DNA from 2 places in the Fervidobacterium nodosum Rt17-B1 genome. Region 2 is predicted to be linked to the other one. Evidence: riboswitches for the same ligand, from Rfam matches in the RefSeq annotation. Region 2 holds a riboswitch; the other holds the start of a gene.

Region 1 (3,420 bases), 750 kb from region 2:
ACAGTTGGAAGTGAAACATGCTCAGATGGTGTTACATAACACAGGAAATCGGCACCATAGTAAGCTGCCAAAGCTCCTCCAATAGCGCTAACTATATGGTCGTATCCAACACCTCTATCTGTGGGGAGGGGACCTAATAAAAATATTGGAGCACCTTTTCCCACTTTTTTCATCAATTTCACGTTCATCTCTATATCATTGAGTGGTACGTGTCCAGGACCCTCTAACATGACTTGTACGCCTTTTTCCCAAGCTCTTTCAACCAATTCGCGCATAACGAACAATTCTTCCAATTGTTGATGGTCAGTGGCATCAAGAATAGCGCCGGGTCTCATGCCATCACCTAAGCTAAGCGTTACGTCGTATTCTCTAGCTATATCTAATATCTCGTCGAAATACTCATAGAAAGGATTTTCTTTGTTATTTTTTATCATCCAGCCTGTGACAATCGCTCCCCCGCGACTAACTATTTTTAGTATTCTTTGGTTGTTTTTAACCTTTTCAAGCACGTTTTTCGTTATTCCAACGTGAATGGTCATGAAGTCTATACCATCTTCTGCGTGCGATTTAACCATATCTATGAAATCTTTCTCTGAGAAATCTACAACGTTTTTTCCAGATTTGTACGAAAGAACAGCGGAATCGTAAATTGGTACTGAACCAACCGGCACAGGGCTCATTTCGACTAAAATTCTTCTCATTTCCTTTAAATCTCCCCACGTGGAGAGTACCATGACGGAATCCGCACCAGAGTCTATAGCTACTTTTAACTTTTCGATTTCTTCTTCAAGTGAACTATAGCCAAGTGATGTTCCAATGTTTGCGTTAACTTTTACAGAAAATCCTTCACCGACAACCATTGGTCTTGATATTTTGTGGATTTTGTTTTTTGGTATAACGGCTTTTCCAGAAGAAAGTTTTTCTAATATTTCTTTAACATCTACACCCTCATATTCTGCACAAATTGACATTTCTGGAGATATTTGAGATTTTCTTGCCATTTCAAGTTGTGTCATACTCTCACCCACATCTTATCTTCTGAGGTTTCTATTCTTTTCAGCTCTTCTTCTATCAATTCAGCAGCGCGAAGACCAGACATTATCATTCCACCGAAAATTGGCCCCATTCTTGGTCCACCACCGACACTTACCGCCGCCATGCCCATGACGTAAAGACCGGGGTAAATTTCTTTTGTGTTTTCAACGACGAATTTTTCACCATTCTCAGCGTCCATTGGAAATTCGTATTCAACAACTCCGCATGAGCAAAGGTTTTCCGAAGAACCTTTTACAGAATTAATTATTCCTCTTTTGGAGAGTAATCTGACGAGATTTGCTGGATGTCCCGTGCCGTCAACTGTGAATTTAGCTACAACCGTTATAGGGTCGACGTGTAATTTTTCCTTTATAGTTGGCATCCAGTTTATGACAACACCGGATATTCTTTCATTGTACATAACAAGGTCTTCAACGAATACGTTATTGAATATATACGCACCATTTTTCGTTGCGTTGTAAAGCATTGCGGAAGCAAAGTGCACGGCATCAACAACGATGAACTCATCTTCCTTTTTGTACTTAATATGATGTTCCTTCAAATACCATTCGAGTTCACTTTCCAAAACTAGTTCATTGAACATCATTCCACCGCCCCAAATACCTCCGCCAGGTTCGTTTTTCGCCTCAAAAATCGCTACTTTTCTACCATTTTTGGCAAGTTCTGTGGCAAGAGCAAGGGCGCTTGGCCCACATCCAGCTATAGCTACATCTACATTCAGCACATCGTTTAGTTTTTGGAAGTAATGCTTTACGATAAGTTGGGAAATCTTTAAGTCTTTCATACTCATCTCCTCCCTGTTTTGAAGTTTTTTACAATAAAAAATCCCTCCGAATTTTCTTCGGAGGGATTTTTGTTTTGATATTTCATTTTGCTTATTTAACTTTTTTACAATAATTACCACTCCCAATCCCTCCGCCGGTATTACCCGGATCAGGTTCGTAGGGTCGAGGGATTGCCTCCCTCCTCTCAGCCCCGCAGTATGGAGCTCCCCTTGGGAGAATATTCACTTTTTCTAATTTGATTTTATCTTACCTATATCTGTATGTCAATTGCCGATTTTTGGTGAATTTGTTTGATTATTTGTATTTTGATAGCTCAGAATCGATTCAATCAACCCAAAGCGCCTAATTTTCTTCCGCCGATTATATGGAAGTGTATGTGGTGAACTTCTTGACCAGCGTCTTTGCCATTGTTTTGGACGATTCTATAGCTTTCGAGGTTTTGGTCTTTTGTTACTTTTTTTATCACTTCAAATAGTTTCCACATGTTTTTAGAATCTTCTTCGGAAAGGTCGTTTATTGTCGCAATGTGTTTTTTGTATATCGCAAGCAGATGAACAGGAGCGACTGGGCGAATGTCTTTGATAACGATAAAGTCATTGTCTTCGTATACTTTTTCAGAAGGTATTTGCCCATCGATTATTTTGCAAAATACACAATCATTCATCATTTTCACCCCCACAATCTGAAAGATTTCATTTTTTAATTTTGTTTATTGTTTTTATCTTACTTTCAAGGTTGTAATATTTTCCATTGCCTACGTTGAGCGCGTTTGCACTTGTATTGAATAAGTAGATTATTGAATAATCATCAATATCAATTTGGTTTAATTCAGAATTTTTTGATTTAACTAATCCACCTTTTAGAATTTTCAGCGATGAAATTTTCGAATTAACTATGTTCAGCTCAGAAAGATCCGAGATTTCAGAGTTGTCTATTTGAGAGTCGTACATGATTACTTTGGAAAGTAGAGAAGTCACGAAGGTGTTTACTACAGAGTTGTTTATATATACTTTTCCGCAATTTTGGATGTTTAGGTTTTCTATCTTTGAGTTTATTATATACACAGCGTAAGCGCCATTTATTGTTACATTTTGAAGCTCAGAATTTCTTATGACGACAAAATTTGGTAGTACTAAATTGGCATTGTTGGCCTTCGCGTTATCAAGAAAGATTAAAGCCCCTATATCGGAGTTTATGTTTGTAGTGTAAGCATTCCCATTTAAGTAAAGTATGCCACTTTGGGTTACGCTTAATCTTCCGCTTTCGAGGATAGTTATTGGACCTGTTGATATGAATGAACCTTTGATGTTTAGCTCAGAATTGAGCGCGTTCATTATAACCACGCCTTCCTCAAGTATGAGCCCACTTTGTTCGTTTAGAATAACTTTGCTCAGGAGTCTGTAAGGTGATTTTGAAGAGAGTAAGAATTTTTTCCCAGATATGTTTGTTATTGGGACTTGGGAATCTAGTATGTCTAGTTTTTCAAGTAGTGGAGGGATGAATATAACATCGGAGATATTACCGAATTCATCTTCAAATACCGCGATTTGAGGATTTTCAGACAAGGTTACTTCCGTGC
Region 2 (3,420 bases):
CAAATGTTATCTTTTCAACATCGCCATTCCATTGCAACCCATTTCTTAAAACAATAGCGAGTCCAGATTGAATATACGGAATGGAAAAAGAAAATGTTTTTTTGCGTTCTTCGGTCATATGTATTCCACCAGCCACGATATCCAAATTAAGAACATTCAAAATCTCAGGTTTTAAAGCGGTAAATGGGAGAATGTATATTTCAAGCTGATAATCCATATCGGAGACAACCTTTTTAAGAATATCGTAATCTATACCACCAAACTTTTCACCTTTCCAAAACGCGTAAGGTGAGCCTAGCAAAAATCCCACCTTTAAAAATTGAGAAAAAGTACTAAGAAATGTTAATAATATAACAATTATAACGATTAACTTTCTCAAATTTTAATCCTCCTTTCGATTTTTATAATCCTATTATTTTAGACCTTACCTATCTAAAGTTTGTTCATCATTTTATAAAACTAAATAAAAATGGGCTGCGATATTCAAAAGGCAGCCCATTAATTATGATTACCTAAACTTATTCATCTTCTAGCCAATCACAGCCTTTTCCCATTTTTTGAGTACTTCATCTATCCTGTCGTTGACATCTGGCTTGACTTTGAGAATTTTCTTAAATGTTGGTACATATTTGAAAACTTCGGGAAGCTCGACATTTATAACCGGCATCATCCATTGATTAAGAGGCACTTCTTTTTGAAAATCTGGTGTTAGTATAAACTCTAAAAATGTCCTTGCAAGTGCGAGATTCTTTGCACCCTTTACAATTGAGGCATACTCTTCAAGCACGTATGCTCCTTCTTCGAATATAACGGGCATATACTTTATTGAACCGTACTTGTACATGCTGTAAGCACCATCTGTGGCATAGCTTACTATTATATCTGCTTCCCCTGTTTCAATCATCTTAAACGCTGCACTCCAACCACTTGTAAACATTAAAACATTATTTTTTAATTGTTTCCAATATTCCATAGCATCATCTTCGCCGAATGCAGCGATAGTCCACATAAGAAAAGTTAAGCCAGTACTTGATGTTCTTGGATCGATAAGTACTATCTTACCTTTATATTCAGGCTTGAGTAAATCTTTAAAGGAACGTGGTGGGTTTTTAATCTTTTCTACGTTGTAAATCATGGCAAGTGCACCGTAATCGTAAACAGTACCATAATCTGTAACTAAAGACTTATAAACAATATTTTTTGAGTTAACTGGTCTATATTTCTCAAGAACACCTTCCTTAATGGCCTTTTGTAACTGTTGAGGATTTAAGCCTATCACTACATCAGCTTTAGGTGAATTTTTTTCGGCGATAATTCTTGCTAAGACATCTCCCATCGAACCAAAACTTATCATTTTAACTTTGCATTTGTAGACCTTTTCGAACTTCGGCGCTATAACTTTTCCTATACCTCCAGCAAAGCTATCGGACGTGTAAATAACAAGCTCTGCAGCAATAATCACTAAAGAAACAACTAAAAGTAGAGAAATAACCAAGAACTTTTTCATCCTCCCACCTCCAAAAATAAATCGTCCCTCCGCATTTTTTCGGAGGGACGATTTTTAATTGCTTATTCCAGAACTCAAATTTTTGAGTCACCTGGTCCCTCCGCCGGTATTACCCGGATCAGGTTCGAAGGGTCGAAGGATTGACTCCTTCCTCTCAGCCCCGCATTTTGGAGCTCCCCTCCAGGCATTATTAAATTCAATCCTATTATAACCCTTTGTTAGACTGTGTCAAGTATTAAATTGTATCTTTAAAAGATTCTTTTATAAAATTTCCCACTTTAATATTCCTTCTTCCCAAATAAACTTTACAGTTTGGCCTTCTTTTACTTTTTCATCAATTATGAGTTCTGCAAGCTTAAATTCTACAGTATTCTCAAATAATCTTCTCAAAGGCCTTGCTCCCATTGACGGAACGTACCCCTCAGTTGCAAGGTATTCTCTCATACTCTCATCAAGAACAACCTTTATATCTTTATCTGAATCGATGAGTCTTTCGTTTAATTCCTTTGTGTATATTTCGATTATCTCCTTGATGTGTTCTTTCTTAAGAGGCTTAAAGACTACAGCCGCATCTATTCTGTTTATAAGCTCTGGGCGGAAGTATTTCCTCATTTCTTCTTCTATATGTCTTGGTATCAAGTCTTCGAAACCCTCTTCAATGTCTTGCATTATAACATCTGAACCAATGTTACTTGTCATTATGATTATGGTATTCCTAAAGTCAACTGTCGTCCCTTTACCATCTGTAAGTCTTCCATCATCAAATAACTGTAAGAGTACATTGAACACTTCTGGGTGCGCCTTTTCAATTTCGTCAAAGAGCACTACACTGTAAGGTCTTCTTCTAACTTGCTCTGTTAATTGACCACCTTCTTCATAACCAACGTATCCCGGAGGTGCACCTATAAGTCTGGCTACTGAATGCTTTTCCATATATTCGCTCATATCGATTCTTATAAGCGCTTTTTCACTACCAAATAGTACATCCGCTAATCTCTTAGCAAGCTCTGTCTTACCAACTCCGGTTGGTCCGAGGAACAAGAACACACCAAGTGGTCTTTTTGGATTTCTAATACCTGCACGGGACATTTTGATTGCATTCGAAACAATCTTCACTGCTTCTTCTTGGTCAACAAACTTTTCATGTATTATCTTTTCAAGGTTCTTTATCTTTTCCTTTTCATCACCCATTATTTTACCGACGGGGATACCCGTCCATCTTTCAATAACACTTGCGATATCTTCTTCAACTATTTCTTTCTTTCCATCAATTTTTGCTCTTGCCGCAGCTTCGTCTACAAGATCAACTGCTTTGTCTGGCAAAAATCTGTCGGTGATATACCTTGCGGACATCTTCGCCGCAAACTCAATTGCCTTATCACTTATAGAGACGTTGTGGAATTCTTCAAATTTGGCCTTCAAACCTTTCAAGATTTCGATGGTTTCTTCTATACTTGGTTCTGGGACAAAGATTACTTGGAATCTTCTTGCTAACGCTTTGTCTTTTTCAATATGTTTCCTGTATTCTTCAACTGTAGTCGCACCGATAACCCTTAACGTTCCACGGGCAAGCTCTGGTTTTAGAATGTTACCTGCATCAAGTGCACCCTCAGCGGCACCAGCACCAACAACTGTGTGTAATTCGTCGATAAAGAGTATAACGTCTGTTCTCTTCTTAAGTACGTCTATAAGTTTTTTTAGTCTTTCCTCGAATTCCCCTCTGAATTTCGTACCAGCAACCAATCTTGCAAGGTCTAATTTAAGTATTGTTTTATTCTTCAAGAATTCTGGCACGTCCTTATTAACAATCCTTTGCGCAAGCCCTTCAACAATCGCTGTTTTACCAACGCCTGGGTCACCTATCAGAACGGGGTTGTTCTTAATCTTGCGTCCAAGTATCTCAATCATCCTGT

The links. Region 2 has a riboswitch for thiamine pyrophosphate ahead of FNOD_RS01595 (thiamine ABC transporter substrate-binding protein). Riboswitches for the same ligand answer to the same signal wherever they lie in the genome.
Region 1: it holds a riboswitch for thiamine pyrophosphate, as region 2 does, so the genes downstream of both, FNOD_RS07425 (sulfide-dependent adenosine diphosphate thiazole synthase) here and FNOD_RS01595 (thiamine ABC transporter substrate-binding protein) in region 2, are expected to answer to the same signal.

What each region holds. Positions count from the first base shown of each region.
Region 1 is NC_009718.1:1,538,247-1,541,666, forward strand. It holds gene thiC (phosphomethylpyrimidine synthase ThiC) at 1-1,016, opposite strand, end outside; gene FNOD_RS07425 (sulfide-dependent adenosine diphosphate thiazole synthase) at 1,013-1,840, opposite strand; TPP riboswitch at 1,949-2,061, opposite strand; gene FNOD_RS07430 (histidine triad nucleotide-binding protein) at 2,170-2,505, opposite strand; gene FNOD_RS07435 (hypothetical protein) at 2,534-3,420, opposite strand, start outside.
Region 2 is NC_009718.1:336,851-340,270, reverse strand. It holds gene FNOD_RS01600 (substrate-binding periplasmic protein) at 1-379, opposite strand, end outside; gene FNOD_RS01595 (thiamine ABC transporter substrate-binding protein) at 530-1,507, opposite strand; TPP riboswitch at 1,586-1,697, opposite strand; gene FNOD_RS01590 (ATP-dependent Clp protease ATP-binding subunit) at 1,769-3,420, opposite strand, start outside.